Regions from separate parts of the Mesorhizobium sp. P2_E9 genome, predicted to be linked through region 1. Evidence: predicted binding sites of a transcription regulator. Region 1 holds the regulator's gene; each other region holds the start of a gene.
What was found. Region 1 encodes PhoB, which activates phosphate uptake and scavenging genes when phosphate is short. Its sites were predicted from a motif close to TGTCATNNANCTGTCAT; they were not measured.
Positions count from the first base shown of each region.

Region 2: a site for PhoB is predicted at 3,317-3,333, ahead of AC1D05_RS26745 (YdcH family protein). Genes of this name have one in related genera too.
Region 3: a site for PhoB is predicted at 3,427-3,443, ahead of AC1D05_RS00585 (RNA degradosome polyphosphate kinase). Genes of this name have one in related genera too.

Region 1 covers NZ_JBFUET010000005.1:296,839-303,281, reverse strand. Annotated here, with positions in the region: gene pstB (phosphate ABC transporter ATP-binding protein PstB) at 1-539, shown strand, start outside; gene phoU (phosphate signaling complex protein PhoU) at 565-1,272, shown strand; gene phoB (phosphate regulon transcriptional regulator PhoB) at 1,292-1,981, shown strand; gene AC1D05_RS11705 (ROK family protein) at 1,994-3,238, opposite strand; gene xylF (D-xylose ABC transporter substrate-binding protein) at 3,510-4,550, shown strand; gene AC1D05_RS11695 (sugar ABC transporter permease) at 4,695-6,026, shown strand; gene AC1D05_RS11690 (ATP-binding cassette domain-containing protein) at 6,039-6,443, shown strand, end outside.
Region 2 covers NZ_JBFUET010000016.1:165,853-172,295, reverse strand. Annotated here, with positions in the region: gene AC1D05_RS26760 (hypothetical protein) at 1-614, shown strand, start outside; gene AC1D05_RS26755 (lytic transglycosylase domain-containing protein) at 636-1,490, opposite strand; gene ispG (flavodoxin-dependent (E)-4-hydroxy-3-methylbut-2-enyl-diphosphate synthase) at 1,496-2,749, opposite strand; gene AC1D05_RS26745 (YdcH family protein) at 3,069-3,248, opposite strand; gene AC1D05_RS26740 (YdcH family protein) at 3,488-3,691, shown strand; gene AC1D05_RS26735 (IclR family transcriptional regulator) at 3,702-4,490, opposite strand; gene AC1D05_RS26730 (transporter substrate-binding domain-containing protein) at 4,661-5,491, shown strand; gene AC1D05_RS26725 (amino acid ABC transporter permease) at 5,565-6,230, shown strand; gene AC1D05_RS26720 (amino acid ABC transporter permease) at 6,232-6,443, shown strand, end outside.
Region 3 covers NZ_JBFUET010000001.1:101,702-108,144, forward strand. Annotated here, with positions in the region: gene AC1D05_RS00560 (amino acid ABC transporter permease) at 1-174, shown strand, start outside; gene AC1D05_RS00565 (amino acid ABC transporter ATP-binding protein) at 313-1,062, shown strand; gene AC1D05_RS00570 (TIGR02117 family protein) at 1,180-1,845, shown strand; gene AC1D05_RS00575 (FAD-dependent monooxygenase) at 1,860-3,098, opposite strand; gene AC1D05_RS00580 (zinc-finger domain-containing protein) at 3,118-3,363, opposite strand; gene AC1D05_RS00585 (RNA degradosome polyphosphate kinase) at 3,593-5,794, shown strand; gene ppx (exopolyphosphatase) at 5,794-6,443, shown strand, end outside.

The DNA.
Region 1 (6,443 bases):
TTCTCGACCGTTCGCAGGATCTCAACCTGCTGCGCACCAAGATCGGCATGGTGTTCCAGAAGCCGACGCCGTTCCCGATGTCGATCTATGAGAACATCGCCTTCGGCGTCAGGCTCTATGAGAAGATCAGCAGGGCCGAGATGGACGGCCGCGTCGAGCAGGCGCTGAAGCGCGCAGCCCTGTGGAACGAGGTCAAGGACAAGCTCAATGCCAGCGGCCTCAGCCTGTCAGGCGGCCAGCAGCAGCGGCTGTGCATCGCCCGCACGGTGGCGGTGAAGCCGGAAGTCATCCTGCTCGACGAGCCGGCCTCGGCGCTTGACCCGCTGTCGACCGCCAAGATCGAGGAACTGATCGACGAGTTGCAGGCCGACTACACGATCGTCATCGTCACCCACAACATGCAGCAGGCGGCGCGCGTCTCGAAGCAGACCGCCTTCATGTATCTGGGCGAACTGGTCGAGTTCGACAAAACCGAGAAGATCTTTACGTCGCCTCGCGAGAAGCGCACGCAAGACTACATCACCGGCCGCTTCGGCTGATCGCACGCATACGAGGACCAGGATCATGGCCGAACACACAGTCGCAGCCTTCGACGAGGATCTCGGACAGATCAGCAGGCTGATCAGCGATATGGGCGACCTCGCCGGCTCGATGGTCGGCGGCGCCACCAAGGCGCTGCTGAATTCCGACAACGCGCTGGCACAGCGTGTGGTCTCCGACGATGCCATCATGGATGCGCGCCAGCGCGAACTCGACGACCGCGCCATCACGCTGATCGCCAAGCGCCAGCCGATGGCCGACGATCTGCGCCATGTCGTCGGCTCGATCCGCATGGCCGGCGACCTCGAGCGCATTGGCGACCTTGCCAAGAACATAGCCAAGCGTGTCGGCACCGTCGGTCTCAGCGCCACGCCGCGCGACCTGTCGCATTCCATCGACGCCATGGCACAGCTGGTGCTGATCCAGGTGCAGGGCGTGATCGAGGAGTATGCGGCGCGCGATGCCGCTGCCCTGGCGAAGCTGCGCGCCGACGACGAACGCATCGACGTCAAATACACCTCCGTCTTTCGCGAACTGCTGACCTACATGATGGAGGATCCGCGCAACATCACGGCGTGCACGCATCTGTTGTTCTGCGCCAAGAATCTCGAACGCATCGGCGACCACGTGACCAACATCGCCGAAAACGCCTACTATGTCCTGACCGGCACGCAGTTGCCCGCCAATCGTCCCAAGCAGGATGAAACGGCGATGTCGGCGCCAGCGGCCTGACGCAAGAGGTGACCAATCGATGATCGCGCCACGCATTATGGTGGTGGAGGATGAGGAGCCGCTGGGGGTGCTGCTCCGTTACAATCTTGAATCCGAAGGCTACCAGGTGGAGGTGGTGCCGCGCGGCGACGAGGCTGAGATCCGCCTGCAGGAGAACGTGCCCGACCTTCTGGTGCTCGACTGGATGGTGCCGGCGGTGTCCGGCATCGAACTCTGTCGCCGCCTGCGGATGCGGCCCGAGACCGAGCGGCTGCCGATCATCATGCTGACCGCGCGGGGCGAAGAAAGCGACCGCGTACGTGGGCTCTCGACCGGTGCCGACGACTATCTGGTCAAGCCGTTCTCGACGCCGGAATTCATGGCTCGCGTCAAGGCGCTGCTGCGCCGCGCCAAGCCGGAAGTTCTGTCCAGTGTGCTCAAGGTCGGCGACATCGTGCTCGACCGTGAATCGCACCGGGTCTATCGCAAGAAGAGCGAGATCCGGCTCGGGCCGACCGAGTTCCGCCTGCTCGAATTCATGATGCGTCATCCCGGCCGCGTGTTCTCGCGCAGCCAGTTGCTCGACAATGTCTGGGGCGAGACGATCTACATCGACGAGCGCACGGTGGACGTGCACGTCGGCCGGTTGCGGAAGGCGGTCAACAATGGCCGTATGCCGGACGTCATCCGCACCATTCGCGGGGCGGGCTACGCGATCAGGGAAGATTGAGCGGGACCTGATTCAGGCAACGTTCTTTCCGGTGCCAGCTCTCGCCTGCACGCCCGGTGCGAAAATCTCCTGGTCGACGAAGGTCAGCGCGCGCATGGCGCAGCCTTCGCGGATCAGAGGCAGTTCGTTCGGCTCGGTGTCGAAGGAAATCGATTTCGAGTGCTGACCGCCGGCGGTCTGCGCGATCGCTTCGCGCAGTGCCGGCTCGATCAGGTCGAAGGCGGCGGCACTGACGCCGACCATGGCGACGGGCGCGGGATCGATCAGCGCGAACAGGCTGCCGAGCCCATAACCCAGTGCCTCGCCGGCCTTGCGGTAGGCTTCGCGCTCAGGCCCGTCGCGTTCGCGTGCCGTCGCGGCCAGCGCCCGCATCTGCGCGTCGCTGACATCGGCCACTGGCTCGGTGTCCTCACTGAGCTGCCTGGCGTTGCGCCAGATGGCATAGTTGCCGGCATAGGCCTCGACGCAGCCGCGGCGTCCGCAACGGCAAAGCGCGCCGCCGGGCCGATGGATCATGTGACCGAACTCGCCGCCCGAGGAATGGGTGCCCGTGAACAGCTCGCCCTTCAGCACCAGGCCCATGCCGATGCCGTGCGACAGAAGGATGGCGATGAAGTCGTCGCGGTAGCGCTCGGGATCGCGCCAGCGCAGCGCCACCGCCATCATGTTGCAGTCGTTTTCCATGGTGGCGGGGATACCGAACTCGGCCTCGAGTATGTCGGCGAAGGCGATGTTGGTCTGCGGCGTGATCGGAGACCAGAGCATCGCCCGGGCCTCGGTGTCGGTGATGCCCTGGATCGCCAGCGCGATGCGGGCGACGCTGCGCACGTCGATATCGGGATCATCGAGGCGCCGCCGCACGATGGCGACGCATTCGCCGATCAGCGCCTCGCGCGACATGGTCAGCGTGTCCAGCCGGCGCTGTTCCTCCGATACGACCTGGCCGGCATAGTCGATGACGGCGACGGAGAGGAAATTCAGCGACAGCACCACGGTCATGACAGCCGCGGCCTCCGGATTGAGGCCGAGGCCGACCTGCGGCCGGCCGCGCTTGAGCGCGCCGGCCTCGCTCGGCTTGCCTTCGGCCAGGATGCCTTCGCCGATCAGGTCGGAAGAGATCGCCGATATGGTCGAGTGGCTGAGGCCGGTGGTCGCGGCAATCTCGGTGCGCGAGGGCCGACCGGCCCGGCGCACGGCCGCAATCACCATGGCGCGGTTGCGCCGGCGCAGATCGTCGTGGCGGATTCCGACCGACATGTTTTCCCACATCCTCCCGGTCGCCGCGGTTCCTCCGGCCCCTCGAACGCTGCCGACGACACGGTCAAATACTGGCAGAAGCGGCCCGTCCTGTCATTTATTTATTCCGAGGCTCGAAAAAAATTCACAAGGACATCAAAATCCATCAGAATCGTTGTTGACAGCGTTCCGGTGTTCGATCAGTGTTTTTTCGAGGCTCGAAAAAATAGAGCCTTTGTGCCGGCCTTAGGGCCAGTTTGGTCGCGCCATACGCGGCGCAGGGAGGAATATCATGAAGAGATTCACAGCCGCCATCCTGGCGGGTGTCGCCATGTCGCTGACGCTTGTGTCGGTCGCGCAGGCGAAGGACAAGGTCATCGGCGTTTCTTGGTCCAACTTCCAGGAAGAGCGCTGGAAGACCGACGAAGCCGCCATGAAGAAGGCGATCGAGGCCGCCGGCGACAAGTACATCTCCGCCGATGCGCAGTCCAATCCCGGCAAGCAGCTTACCGATGTCGAGAGCCTGATCTCGCAGGGCGCCAATTCGCTGATCATCCTGGCGCAGGATGCCTCGGCCATCGGCCCGGCCGTGCAGAAGGCGCTGGACGAAGGCATTCCGGTCGTCGGCTATGACCGCCTGATCGAGAACAAGGACGTCTTCTACCTGACCTTCGACAACAAGGAAGTTGGCCGCTTGCAGGCGGCTGCGGTGTTCAAGGCCAAGCCGGAAGGCAACTACGTCTTCATTAAGGGCTCGGGCGCCGATCCGAATGCCGACTTCCTGTTCTCGGGCTCGATGGAAGTGCTCAAGGCGGCCATCGACAGCGGCAAGATCAAGAATGTCGGCGAGGCCTATACGGACGGCTGGCTGCCCGCCAACGCCCAGAAGAACATGGAACAGTTCCTGACCGCCAACGACAACAAGGTCGACGCCGTCGTCGCCGCCAATGACGGCACCGCCGGTGGCGTCGTCGCGGCGCTGACGGCACAGGGTCTCGCCGGCACAGTGCCGGTGTCGGGCCAGGACGGCGACCATGCCGCGCTGAACCGCATCGCTCTCGGCACCCAGACCGTGTCGGTATGGAAGGACGCGCGCGAACTCGGCAAGAACGCCGCCGAGATCGCCTCGCAACTGGCCGACGGCAAGAAGATGACCGACATCGCCGGCGTCAAGGACTTCACGACGCCTGGCGGCAACACCGTCAAGTCGCTGTTCCTGACCCCGGTCGCCATCACCAAGGACAATCTCAACGTCGTCATCGACGCCGGCTGGATCAAGAAGGACGAAGTCTGCGCAGGCGTTGCCGCCGGCAGCGTCGCGGCCTGCAACTAAACGGCGCAATGCTGTTCTATATCGACGCCGCGGCCCAAAAGCCGCGGCGTTTCTCAAGGGGCTTCCCGCCCCAATGACTGCGGAAAGCAAATAGCATCCATGTTCCGGCATCCGCGCCAGACGGTAAACCGGTGGGAGGATAGCATGACCGACACGACCTCTAATCAACCGGTCGGCAGCACTGCGGCGGACAAGGCGCGTGCATCCGAACTCAGCGCCGTTGGACGGTTCCTCAAGGCTACCGAACTCGATACGCGCATGCTCGGCATGGTCGGTGCGCTGCTGGTCATCTGGGTCGGCATCCACATCCTGTCGGGTGGACTTTTCCTGACGCCGCGCAATCTATGGAATCTGTCGGTGCAGACCTCGTCGGTCGCGATCATGGCGACCGGCATGGTGCTGGTTATCGTCATGCGCAACATCGACCTCTCGGTCGGATCCGTCGAAGGCGTGATCGGCATGATCATGGGTGTGGCGCAAGCCGAATTCCTCATTCGCGTCATCGGTTTCCAGCTTGGAAATCCCTGGCTCTGGATCATCGCGCTGGCGGCCGGTGTGGTGCTTGGTCTCCTGATCGGCGCATTCCAGGGCTTCATCATCGCCTATATGGAGGTTCCGGCCTTCATCGTGACGCTTGGCGGCCTGCTGGTCTGGCGCGGCATGGCATGGCTGATCACCAGCGGGCGCACGGTCGCGCCGCTCGACACAACCTTCCAGCTGATGGGCGGCGGACCACGCGGCTCGATCGGCGCCACCGCCAGCTGGATCGTCGGTATCGTCGCCTGCGTGGCGGTCGCCTTCATGCTGCTCAACGGCAGGTCGCAGCGCAAGCGCTTCAACTTTCCGCTGCGCCCCGTCTGGGCCGAGACCTTGCTTGGCGTGGTTGCTTGCGCCGCTATCCTTGGCGCCGTCTGGATCGCCAATTCCTATCCATGGCCGATCGGCATCGTGCGCCAGTACGCCCAGCAGAACGGCATTACCGTTCCCGAAGGCGGACTGTTCATCGCGCATGGCATTGCCATACCGGTGCTGATGGCGGTGGCAGTGGGCATTATCATGACCTTCATCACCAAGCGCACGCGTTTCGGCCGCTATGTCTTCGCCATTGGCGGCAATCCGGAGGCGGCCGAACTTGCCGGCATCAACACGCGCTGGGTGACCATGAAGGTGTTCATGATCATGGGCGTGCTGGCCGCGATCAGCGCGGCGATCTCGTCGGCCCGACTCAACGCGTCGACCAATGCGCTGGGCACGCTGGACGAGCTTCTGGTCATCGCCGCCGCTGTCATCGGCGGCACGTCGCTCGCTGGCGGCGCCGGCACGGTGATGGGCGCCATGCTGGGCGCGCTTTTGATGCAGTCATTGCAGTCGGGCATGGTGCTGCTCGGCATCGACTCGCCGCTGCAGAGCATCGTCGTCGGCGCCGTGCTGGTCATCGCGGTGTGGCTCGACACCGTCTATCGCAAGCGGGTCTGAGGGAGAATGATCATGGCTGACAAAATCGCTCTGGCAACTGCCCCCACAATTGCGCCCTCTGGCACGCCGCTGATCGACATGCGCAACATTTCCATCGCTTTTGGCGGCATCCGTGCCGTCGACGATGCCTCGATCGATCTCTTCCCCGGCGAGGTCGTGGCGCTGCTCGGCCATAATGGCGCCGGCAAATCGACGCTGATCAAGATCCTATCCGGCGCCTACAAGCGCGACGCCGGCCAGATCTTCGTCAATGGCGAGGAGGCTTCGATCGCCAATCCGCGCGATGCCAAGAAATACGGCATCGAGACGATCTACCAGACGCTGGCTTTGGCCGACAATGTCGACGCTGCCGCCAATCTGTTCCTCGGCCGCGAACTGATGACCGCCTGGGGCACGCTCGACGACGTTGCGATGGAG
Region 2 (6,443 bases), on a different contig from region 1:
CCGCCGTTGCGCCGGGAAAATGGCCGGTGTTCCTGAAGTATCTCGCGGAAGCGCGCAGGCAGCTTGAGGCCAGCAAGGCCTTCGCGTCATCGGATCCGCATTGGTATGCGATCATGCTAAACGTCGCGACGGGAGAAAATTGGCCGGAGCCGAAATTCGATGCGCTCCTGGACGAAGCAACCGCTCGAGAGGCCTATTACTACGAAGTGTATTTCGCCGCGATCACACGCAAGTCTCCGATGTGGGGCGGCAGCATCGAGGACGTCAACAAGCTGATAGAACACGCCGTGGCGCTAACCAAGCCTGAAGATGGCTCCGGCTTCTACGCGCGAGGTTATTGGTTCGCAATGGGTTGGACCCTGAGGCGCAAGATGTTCGAGAATTCGACCACCTATTGGCCGAGGATCAATGCCGGGTTCGAGAGCCTGGTCAAGCAGTACCCAGATGACTGGAACCTCAATTCCTTTGCGCGCTTCGCCTGTATCTCGCGTGACCCCAAAGTTGCCCATAGGGCTTTCCTTCAACTTGACGGGAGAATTATTCCGCAGATGTGGGAGAGCGATACAATGGCCCGCACTTGCGAGGAATGGGCGACCGAAGACGGCTCAAAATAGGTCGCCATTGGGTGACATGTCCTACCGGTTGCGCACCACCACGCAGGCCCCGCCAACGCTCTGCAATTTCTGGCAGATGACGTTGGCGGTGGCACGATCGTCGATGCCGATCCTGACGGCATAGATGCCGCGTCGGCCGATCGGCGTGCGCACCCGGCTCACCACCGGATCATGGCCGGCGAGCAGGGCCGGAAACCGGCTCCTCACCCGAAGCCACTGGTTGATCGCCGCCCCGCGCCTGAAATTGCCGGCGACCTGGACGCCCCACGGCTTTATGTTGATCGAGGCCATCGCCACGGTCTGCGACATGATCACCGGTAGCTTGCGGCAGGCATCCGCAAAGCTCGCCTTCTTGTCGAGCGGCTGGATGGTTCCGGCATAGCTGGTATCGGCGAACTTGTCCGCTGGTTCGCCCATGATGTCGAAGACGTAGCTCTCGGTCTCCATCGGCAGGAAGCCGCCCGAGCCCAGCCAGCGCGACACGCGGCTTTCGCCGGCATTGTAGGCGGCCGCCGCCAGGCCAAGATTGCCATAGCTGGTTTTCATTTCGGCGAGATACTTCGCCGAGGCCGGGATCGCCTGGTTGATGTCGAAGGAATTTTCGAGCCCGCGCATCTTGGCGGTGCCCGGCATGAACTGGGCAATGCCTTCGGCGCCGACGGGGCTGACGGCATTGGGGTCGAAACGGCTTTCCTTCCAAATCAGCCGAGCGAAGAAGTCCCTGGGCAGGCCATTCTGGTCGGCATGGGCCTGAATCAGGTTGCAGACCTTGTCGATCAGCCGCTGCTTGGCCGATTGCGGCGGATCGGCCTCGGCAAGAGTCGACCAGGCCATACCACACAGGACAATCAGCGCCACCCAGAGGAAACGCTGCATCTGGTCTACTCTGCCGCGGCCTTGCCGCCGCGACCGAACCTTTGATCGATATAGTCGGCGACCATTTTCTCGAAATCAGCAGCGATCGACGGTCCGCGCAGCGTCGCCGCCTTCTTGCCGTCGACGAAGACGGGCGCCGTCGGCGTCTCGCCGGTGCCGGGCAGAGAAATGCCGATATCGGCATGCTTGGACTCACCCGGCCCGTTGACGATGCAGCCCATCACCGCGACCTTGAGGTTCTCGACGCCTGGATATTTTTCGCGCCACACCGGCATGTTCTTGCGCAGGTCCGCCTGGATGTTCTGGGCGAGTTCCTGGAACACGGTCGAGGTGGTGCGGCCGCAGCCGGGGCAAGCGGCGACGATCGGCACGAACTGCCTGAAACCCATGGTCTGCAGCAATTCCTGCGACACCTGCACCTCGCGCGTGCGGTCGCCGTTCGGCTCCGGCGTCAGCGAGATACGGATGGTGTCGCCAATGCCTTGCTGCAACAGGATGCCCATGGCGGCGGACGAAGCGACGATGCCTTTCGAGCCCATGCCGGCCTCGGTGAGGCCGAGATGCAGGGCATGGTTGGAGCGGGTCGCGAGTTCGGTATAGACGGCGATCAGGTCCTGCACGCCGCTGACCTTGGCCGACAGGATGATCTTGTCGCGGCCGAGGCCGATCTCTTCGGCCATCTCGGCCGACAGGATCGCCGACTGCACGATCGCCTCGCGCGTCACTTCCTGCGCCGTCAGCGGAAAACCCTTGTCCTGGTTGTCGTCCATCAGCCGGGTCAAAAGCTCCTGGTCGAGCGAGCCCCAGTTGACGCCGATGCGCACCGGCTTGTCATGCTTGATCGCCATCTCGACGATATCGGTGAACTGCCGGTCCTTCTTGTCCTTGAACCCGACATTGCCCGGATTGATGCGGTATTTGGCCAGCGCCTCGGCGCAGGCCGGATGATCGGCAAGAAGCTTGTGGCCGATATAGTGGAAGTCCCCGACCAGCGGCACGTTGATGCCGAGGCGCAAAAGCCGCTCGTGGATACGCGGCACTGCGGCGGCACTCTCATCGCGGTCGACGGTGATGCGCACGATCTCCGAGCCGGCGCGGTGAAGCGCCGCGACCTGCGCAACGGTCTGGTCGATATCGGCGGTGTCGGTGTTGGTCATCGACTGCACGACAACCGGGGCGCCGCCGCCGACGACCACGCCGCCGACATCGACGCCGACCGAGGTGCGGCGGGGGAAGGGAAAGGAAAAATATCCGGTCATGCCGGCAGCCTTTTGTCTCTGGAGCGCCATACGTCCACCTGGACGCACAAAGGACGCCCCGGGCCGATGCGCTGAAAGTCCGGGCTTGAGGTGGAGGAGCAATAATGGCTTGTCAATGGCGACAGGTCGCCACTGGCAGCAATTGATCCCGGCGGGCGACCTAAACAGGGGATGGCCCGGCGATGGCCAAGGCACAAAATAGGATCTGAAAGGATATTAGCTGCGGCTTATGGCTCGGTGATGAAATCAAACAACCACACCGGCGGCGATCGCCGCCGGCAAGGAAGACCGCTATAGTGGCGGCTATGTCAGTCAGTCATCAATGCGTGGTCGGTTGCGCTTTCAATTTCTCAATCGCATCCTTGAGTGCCAGCTTGCGTCGCTTGAGATTCACGATTTCGAGGTCGTCCACCGACGGGTGGTTCATCGCGTCATCGATTTCGCGTTCGATGTCGCCGTGTTTCCGCTGCAACTCATCAAGATGGGATGCAAGAGACATGATTGGTTCTCCCTTTCATGGTTTCCTCGATTGCAGCCGTCAAGGCGCGTCCACCGCAGGTCGCTTCTGTGACGGCACAATGACACTTTGCCACCTTCCGACTGCGATGTCGAATGCTGCGTGGTAGCATTCCACGACAATGTGAAATGTGATATGGGCTGCGCGCCGGTGGCAGAAATTGCCGCCCCCGCCCAATCAGGCCCAGTTTTTGGGCGCCGCAGACGTGCAGACGGTAGAGAATGTCCGATCAGGAAAAGGCCGATATTCGCCTCGAATTTTCCCGGCTGAAGCAGGAACACGCCGATTTCGACGCCGCGATCAACGCGATGATCGCCACGAACTGCGACCCGCTGCAGATTCAGCGCATGAAAAAGAAGAAGCTGGCGCTCAAGGACCGGCTGATGACCCTGGAAGACAAGATCATTCCCGACATCATCGCCTGAACGCTTTCCCCTAGCCGCCGATCGACAGCCTGCCGGCGCGATCACGCAGCAGGCCGATGAGACTGCTGGTCCGCTCGTCGGACGTGTCGATGGGAACCACCAGGCACATCGTCGCCTCGACCTTGCCCGGCGCTGAGAAGACCGGCACGGCAAGGCATTTCGTATAGGCATCGACCAGGCCCGAGGTCACGCAATAGCCGGTAACCCGCGCCTTGGCGATGTCAGCGATGAAATCGTCGAGCCGCAGCTTGCGGCCATCGGGCAGCACGAGATCGTCTTGCGACACCATGGCTTCGATCCCGGCCCGCTCCAGTCCCGCCAGCAGCAGTCGGCCCGATGCGGTCCAGGGCAGCGGTATCTGCAGACCGGTGGCGGAGCTGATGCGGAACGGCCTGGTGCCCGGGCTTGCATGGACGATGGTGTAGCGGCCGTTCTGCAGCATGCACAATTCCGACGTCTCGCCAGTCTCGCGCGACAGATGGTCGACCTCCTGGCGCCCGCGCCGCAACAGGTCGTTGCCGCGCACATAATCCATTCCGTAGAGATAGAGCTTCTTGCCGAAATAGACGCGGTTGCCGTCGCCTTCCATCTCCAGCAGGCCGGCGTCCACCAGCGACCGCACCAGCGTGTAGGTCGTCGAACGCGGGGCGTTCACACCCTTGGCAAGGTCGCCGATGCCGATCGCCCGCTGCGTCGTGTGCAGGAAGTCCAGGATCTCGAGCACCCGGTTGAGCCCCTTCTCGCGGGAAGCCGTCGTCTTTTCGTCGGCTGAAACTGCCAAGGCATTGCCATCTTGCATTGTCGATTCCTGATGCTAGTATTGTCTTGTACAGGATACATGCGTCTCTTGTAAGAGACAATCTTCTCATGATCACCGTCGCGTGTATTGCCTGTGCATAGGGGAACACAACACGAAAGGAGGTCGCCGTGAACGACACATCCGGAAGACGTGATTTTCTGAAATTGGGAATGGCGGGACTGGCCACCGCCGGCGTGCTGGCAACCGTCGATGCCCAGAAGGCCGCTGCCCAGGCCGCATCCGACAGCCTGCTGCGCACCGTGCTCGACCGCGGCAAGCTGATCGTCGGCACCGGCAGCACCAACGCGCCCTGGCATTTCGAGAATGATGCCGGCGAGTTGGTCGGCATGGACATCACCATGGGGCGAATCCTGGCCAAGGGCCTGTTCGACGATCCGACCAAGGTCGAGTTCGTCATGCAGGATCCGGCGCAGCGCATTCCCAACGTCACCACCAACAAGGTCGACATCACCATCCAGTTCATGACGATGACGGCGCAGCGCTCGCAGCTGATCAACTTCACCCGGCCGTACTACGTCGAAGGCGTTGCGCTGCTGACGCTGCCCACCGCCGAGAACAAGACCTTCGACAAGCTGCTTGCCGGTGGCGCGGCGACGCGCATCTCCATCCTGCAGAATGTCGATGCCGAAAGCTCCGTCCACTACGCCTTGCCGCAGGCGCAGGTTCTACAGATCGACACCCAGGCCAACGTGCTGCAGGCGCTGGAATCCAAACGGGCCGACGCTGCCGCGGTCGATCTCTCCACCGTGCGCTGGCTCGCCTCGCGCAATCCGGACAAGTATTTCGATGCCGGCAAGAGCTGGTATTCGATGCTCTACGGCGCGGCCTTGCGGCAAGGTGATCTCGACTGGCTAACCTTCGTCAACCAGACCTTCACCATCGCCATGTTCGGCCATGAATCGGCGCTCTACGACGCTGCCTTCAAGGACTATTTCGGCCAGGAGCCGCCGGCGCGCCATCCCGGCTTCCCGGTCATCTGATCCCGGATTGCGGAGGGGCGGCATTCCCGCCCTTCCGTAGTCTATTCGACGCCCTTCACACCGAGGCGGACGTATGGGCTATGCCCTCAATTTCAACCTGATCTGGCGGCATTTCGACAAGCTTTGGGGCGGCCTGCTGCTCAGCCTCGAGCTTGCCGTCATCTCGATCGCCATCGGCGTTGTCATCGGCCTGGTGCTCGCGGTCTGGTACGTTTCCGCCGGGCGCACGGTGCGGGCGATCATCGCCGCCTACGTCGAATTTATCCGCAACGTGCCGCTGATCCTGCTGGTCTATCTTGTCTTCTACGGCCTGCCGACCGTAGTCGACCTAGCCTACAGCGCACCGACTTCGTTCGTGCTGACGCTGTCGGTCTATAGCGGCGCCTATCTGGTCGAGGTGTTTCGCTCGGGCCTCGAGGCCGTCCCGCGCGGCCAGCTCGATGCCGGCAAGGCGATCGGCCTGACGCCCTGGCAAAGGCTCATCCACGTGCGCCTGCCGACCATGCTTCGCATCACACTGCCGGCGCTGTCCAACACCTTCATCTCACTGTTCAAGGACACCTCCATCGCCTCGGTCATCTCGGTGCCGGAGCTGACCTTCGGCGCCCAATGGATCAACTTCAACACCTTCCGCATCGTCGAGGTCTATCTGGTAACGACGGCGATGTATCTGGTCACCGGCTACATCCTGCTTTTCGGCCTCAGGCTCGTCGAGCGCCGGTTCAGGGCGGCGCGCTGACATGCTGAGCCAAATCCTCTACGCCCTGCCCTTCCTCGCCAAAGGCTTCGCCCTGACCCTGTGGGTGTCGCTGCTGGTCGTCACACTGTCGCTCATCGCCGGTGTCGTGCTGGGGGTCGGTCTGGTCTATGGCCCTGCCCCGCTGCGCTGGGCGGTGCGCATCTTCTCCGACACCATTCGCGGCATTCCGATCCTGGTGTTGATGTTCTTCGT
Region 3 (6,443 bases), on a different contig from region 1:
TTCGACCTGCTTGGCATCGTCAAGCAGAACTTCTCTGACGCCAATTGGGCGACGGCGCAGACGGCCAAGTCCGGCCTGATCTTTGCCGCCTTCATCTTCTGGCTGTTCTGCTTCGGCATGTCGCGCTATTCAATGTACACCGAACGCCGGCTCGACACCGGCCACAAACGCTGATGCATGTCGCCCAAAAGTGTGTTGCGGTTTTGGGATAACGACATGCATCATAACCAAAGATAAAAGAAACAAGGGGACCCTGTCATGGCCACCGAAAACGCCGTCAGTGCGGAAGAGATCAAGGTCAACGCCGCCAAGATGCACATCTCGACCACCGATGTCGCCATCGACATCATCGCCATGCACAAATGGTATGGCGAGTTCCACGTGCTGAAGGACATCAATCTGAAAGTGATGCGCGGCGAACGCATCGTCATCTGCGGGCCGTCAGGCTCCGGCAAATCGACCATGATCCGCTGCATCAACCGGCTGGAGGAGCACCAGAAGGGCAAGATCATCGTCGACGGCAAGGAACTGACCAACGATCTGAAGAAGATTGATGAGGTGCGCCGCGAGGTCGGCATGGTGTTCCAGCACTTCAACCTGTTCCCGCATCTGACCATCCTGGAGAACTGCACGCTGGCGCCGATCTGGGTGCGCAAGACGCCGAAGAAGCAGGCTGAGGAAATCGCCATGCATTTTCTCAAGCGGGTGAAAATCCCCGAGCAGGCCAACAAATATCCCGGACAACTGTCCGGCGGCCAGCAGCAGCGCGTGGCGATCGCGCGCTCGCTGTGCATGAACCCGCGCATCATGCTGTTCGACGAGCCGACCTCGGCGCTCGACCCGGAGATGATCAAGGAAGTGCTGGAGACCATGGTCGGCCTGGCCGAAGAGGGCATGACCATGCTGTGTGTCACCCACGAAATGGGCTTTGCCCGCAAGGTCGCCAACCGGGTGATCTTCATGGATCAGGGCCAGATCGTCGAGCAGAACACGCCGGCCGAATTCTTCGACCACCCACGCCACGAGCGCACGAAACTGTTTCTCAGCCAGATCCTGCACTAGGCCTTTCAGTGAACTGAAGAGAGCCCGGCCGAAACAGTGCCGGGCTCTTTTGCGTATGGGTAGGCAGGAGGGCGGGCGGTTCGTGTCGCGCCGGATGCGTTTGCAGGGCCGCCATTCATGAAAAAGCTCGGCCGTTTTCTTGGTCTGCTGTTGATCGCGGTCGTGCTCGCCGTGACGCTCGGTACTTTGGTGCCGCGGCCGCTCTGGCAAACAGCCGCCGCCAAGTCTGCGACGCGTCATATCCTGGTGCTGAGAAACCCTATTCATACCGACATCGCCATTCCGGTCGACGATGCCGTGCGCCAGCGCTTTCATTTTCTGGTCGAAGCCGGCATCCCGGCCGACATTCCTGAAGTACGCTACATCGTCTTCGGCTGGGGCGGCCGCGCCTTTTATCTAGAAACGCCGACCTGGTCTGAGCTCAAAGCCGTTCCAGTGATGAAAGCGCTGACCCTCGATGCGTCGGTCATGCATGTCGATGTCGCCGGCGATATCGTCGAGCCGCATCCCGATGTCGCCGGCTTCGACATCGGCGAGGAGCGCTTTGCGGCGCTGCTCGATTTCATCCAGGCCAGTTTTCAGCAGGGTCCGGGCGGTCCGGTCGTCATCGAGAACGCGGCCTATTCCAGGTTCGACCGCTTCTTCGAAGCCAACGGCCATTTCAACGCACTGGTCGGCTGCAACACCTGGACCGCCGCCGCGCTGCGTACCGCCGGCCTGCGCACCGGCTGGTGGAACCCGCTGCCGGTTTCGCTGGGGCTGTCGATGCGGCTCTATAACTAACTCGACAATGCGGATCAGCGTCGGATGATTTTCTGCTGCTCCCAGCTATAGAGCCAGTCGAGGTCGGCGGCGAGTTTATCTGAGGAGCGCATGGTGATGAACAGATTGCGGGCCATAGCGACGGGGCCGGCGGCATGCCAGGCAAGGCGGTTGATGGCGCCGCGGCGAGCCACTCTCGCCACACGCGGCCGTCGCAGGTTCTCCCAGATCCGAAGACTTTCCACTGGATCGGCAGGGAAGTCGGCTACGATATTGGCAAGCGTCGCTGCATCCTCGATCGCCATCGCTGCCCCCTGTGCCGCGAAGGGCGTCATCGCATGCGCGGCATCGCCGATCAGTGCGATGCCGGCTGGCGTTGTCCAAGGCTGCTTCTGCTCAACGGTATGGAGCGGCCACGTCAGCCACGGACCGGCCTCTGCCACCAGCTTTGTAAGGCCCGACGCGGTGCCGCGCATGGCGGCGGCGAGGATGCTCGGATCGGCACGGCCGGACCAGCCCTCGGCAATGCGCTCGCCTTTGGTGAAGGCGACGAGATTGAAGGCGTCGCCCTTGCTGACGGGATAGGCAACCATGTGGAAACCCGGATGCAGAAAAGTCGTGACGCAATCGACCACGCCGATCGCGGCAAAGGCGTGCCCGGCGGGGCTGTCGGCCGCAATGGTGGCGCGCCAGGCCAACTCTCCCGAAAAGCGGCTTCTTGGCGATGCCATCCTGTTTGAATCGACAAGCGCGCGCACCGAGGACCAGACGCCATCGGCACCGACCAGCAACGAGCCTTGTTCCTCTGCCGTCTTGCCGCCGATCTCGACAGTCGCCGTGACACCATGGCTGCCAGTCGCAATCTTTTCGACGCGCGCCCCGAGGCTGAGATGGATATCAGGCATCTCAGAAGCACGCGCAATCAGCGCCTCTTGCAGGTCGGCCCGGTGCGCGACGAGATAGGGAGCGCCCCAGCGGATTTCCCCGGCTTGTCCCAACGGCACCCGCGCCAGTTCGCGCAACGTCCTTGCATCTTTTATCACCACGGCCTCCGGCCGCACCGCCGCCGGCAGCAGCCGGTCGAGCACCCCAAGCTGGCGAAGGATGCGTGTTGCGTTGGGGGAGAGCTGGAGGCCGGCCCCCACGGCTTCCAGGCGCTGTGCTTGCTCGAACACCTGTACGCAATAGCCGCGTTCGGCAAAGGCGATGGCTGCGGTCAGCCCGGCGACGCCCGCTCCGGCGACGACGACTTGCCGGGAGCGCGTGTCGTCCATCAGCTCTGTCGCGAAAGAATCAGGCGGCCTGGTCGATGTAGAGGCAGCCGGCCGGCAGCGTTTCCGACGCCTTCAGCTCCGGCGAATAGCGGTAGAGCGTCGAGCAATAGGGGCAGACTTTCTCATTGTCGTCGCCCATGTCGAGAAACACATGCGGATGGTCGAAAGGCGGGTTGGCTCCCGTGCACATGAATTCCTTGACCCCGATGTCGATCGCCGGATGGCCCGCATCGTTCTGGAAATGGGGAATGGAACCGCCTGCCATCGTCGTCTCCTTAACGCAGTCTCGCATGCATCTGGATCATAACAGCTCTCTTTGCAAGATCGATGAAATCAAACTGTCGCAAAAGCCTGTCAGAGGATAAGTTAAGCCGGTTAAGCGCGTGAGCGCGGACGCAAAGCGATTCCGCGACCGATCGTGCGTCACAAAAACATCTTAGAGCGTCCATCGCCATCTGGCGGCGCTGCAAAAGGAACGGTTACGGGCAGGGACCATGAACGAACTGAAGCCGGTGCAGAGCGAATTCGTCAATGTCGAGGTGGCCAGTTCGGAAGGCGGCAACCCCGATCGCTTCGTCAACCGCGAGTTTTCCTGGCTGCAGTTCAATCGCCGCGTGCTCGAGGAATCGCTGAACACCCATCATCCGCTGCTGGAGCGTGTCCGCTTCCTGTCGATCTCGGCAGCCAATCTCGACGAGTTCTTCATGGTGCGTGTCGCCGGCCTCGCCGGCCAGGTGCGCGAAGGAATCACGCTGAAAAGCCCCGATGGCCGTACGCCCGAGCAGCAGCTCGAACAATTGCTGCGCGAGGTTGAACGGCTGCAGGAAGACCAGCAGAAGAGCCTTTCGGCACTCACCGTGCTGCTCAACAAGGAAGGCATCGAGAGCATCACCCGCGACGCTCTGACCAAGGACGAAAAGGTCTGGCTGGAGGACCATTTCCAGGACCAGGTGTTTCCGGTGCTTACCCCGCTGTCGATCGACCCGGCGCATCCGTTCCCGTTCATTCCCAATCTCGGCTTCTCGATGGCGCTGCAGCTGCGCCACCGGAAGAATGGCGAGGAGATGAGTGCGCTCTTGCGCCTGCCGGTGGCGCTGAAGCGCTTCATCCGTTTGCCCGATCGCAAGCACCATGTCCGCTTCATTCCGCTGGAAGAGGCGGTCGGTCTCTATATCGGCAAGCTGTTTCCGGGCTACGAGGTCAAGGGCTCCGGCACGTTCCGCATCATTCGAGACAGCGATATCGAGGTCGAGGAAGAGTCGGAAGATCTCGTGCGCCTGTTCGAGACGGCGCTGAAGCGCCGCCGCCGCGGTTCGGTGATCCGCATCGAATTCGACAAACTTATGCCTAGCGAACTGCGCGAATTCGTGGCCGGCGAGCTTGGCGTATCGTCGAGCCGCATCAGCGTGCTCACCGGACCGCTGGCGCTCAGCCAGATCTCCGAGATTGTCTCCATCCCCCGCGATGACCTGAAGTTCACGCCTTACAATCCGCGCTTTCCCGAACGCATCCGCGAGCATGGCGGCGACTGTTTTGCCGCCATTCGCGAGAAGGACATCGTCGTCCACCACCCCTACGAATCCTTCGACGTCGTGGTGCAGTTCCTGCGCCAGGCGATGGCCGATCCCGAAGTGGTGGCGATCAAGCAGACGCTTTACCGCACCTCCAACGACAGCCCGATCGTGCGCGCGCTAGTCGACGCGGCCGAGGCAGGCAAGTCGGTGACCGCACTTGTCGAGCTCAAGGCGCGGTTCGACGAGGAAGCCAACATCCGCTGGGCGCGCGATCTGGAACGTGCCGGCGTGCAGGTCGTGTTCGGCTTCCTTGAACTCAAGACCCACGCCAAAATGTCGCTGGTGGTGCGACGCGAGGACGGCAAGCTGCGCAACTACGTGCATCTCGGCACCGGCAACTACCACCCGGTCACCGCGCGCATCTACACCGACCTGTCCTTCTTCACCACCGATCCGACGATCGCCCGCGACGTCGCCCAGCTGTTCAACTTCATCACCGGCTATGCCGAGCCGACCGATGAAATGCGGATCGCGATCTCGCCGTTCACGCTGAGAAGCCGCATCCTCAAGCACATTTCCGACGAAGTCGCCCATGCGCTGGAAGGAAAGCCGGCGCGCATCTGGATGAAGATGAACGCGCTTGTCGACCCGATCATCATCGACGCGCTTTACGATGCCAGCCGCGTTGGGGTGGAAATCGACCTCGTCGTGCGCGGTATCTGCTGCCTGCGGCCGCAGGTGCCGGGCCTGTCGGAAAACATCAGGGTCAAGTCGATCGTCGGCCGGTTCCTCGAACACAGCCGCATCTATTGCTTCGGCAACGGCCACGGCCTGCCCTCGGATGAAGCGATCGTCTACATCTCCTCGGCCGACCTGATGCCGCGCAATCTTGACCGCCGCGTCGAGACCATGGTGCCGATCACCAATCCAACTGTGCATGAACAAATCTTGGGCCAGATCATGCTGGGCAACATCATGGACAATCAGCAAAGTTTCGACGTATTGGCAGATGGAACCTCCCGGCGCGTGGTGCTGGAGGAGGGCGAGGAACCGTTCAACGCGCAGGAATATTTCATGACCAATCCGAGCCTGTCGGGACGGGGTGACGCGCTGAAGTCGCATGCGCCCAAACGCATTGCGCAGTTCAAGCGCCGCAAGAAGAACGCCGCAGCGTCCACCTGATGCTGTCTGATTCCCAGGGCCGGCTGCAGGACCGCCGACCGCTGTCCATCATCGACATTGGGTCGAATTCGATCCGTCTTGTCGTCTATGAAGGGCTGGCGCGCTCGCCGACCATGCTGTTCAACGAAAAGATGCTGGCCGGTCTTGGCCGCGGCATCGTTTCGACCGGCAAACTCGACCCCGAGGCGGTGACGCGCTCGATGGAAGAGTTCCGCCGCTTTCGCGCGCTGTCCGACCAGGCCGGCTCCGAGCATATGTATGTCTTGGCCACCGCCGCCGCGCGTGAGGCGATCAACGGTCCCGATTTCATCCACCGCGCCGAAGAGGTGCTGAAAACCGAAATCCGCGTCATCAGCGGGCGTCAGGAGGCTTACTATTCGGCTCTTGGTGTCATTTCCGGCTTCCATCCGGCCAATGGCATTGCCGGCGACCTGGGTGGCGGCAGCCTCGAACTGGTCGACGTCAATGGCGAGGCGATCGGCGACGGCATAACTCTGCCGCTGGGTGGCCTGCGCCTGCAGGACATGGCGAAAAACTCTCTCGCCCAGGCGCAGAAGATCGCCCGCGACGAGCTGGCGCGGGCCAAGCTGTTGAAAGGCGGGCAGGGCCGGCCCTTCTACGCCGTCGGCGGCACCTGGCGAAACCTCGC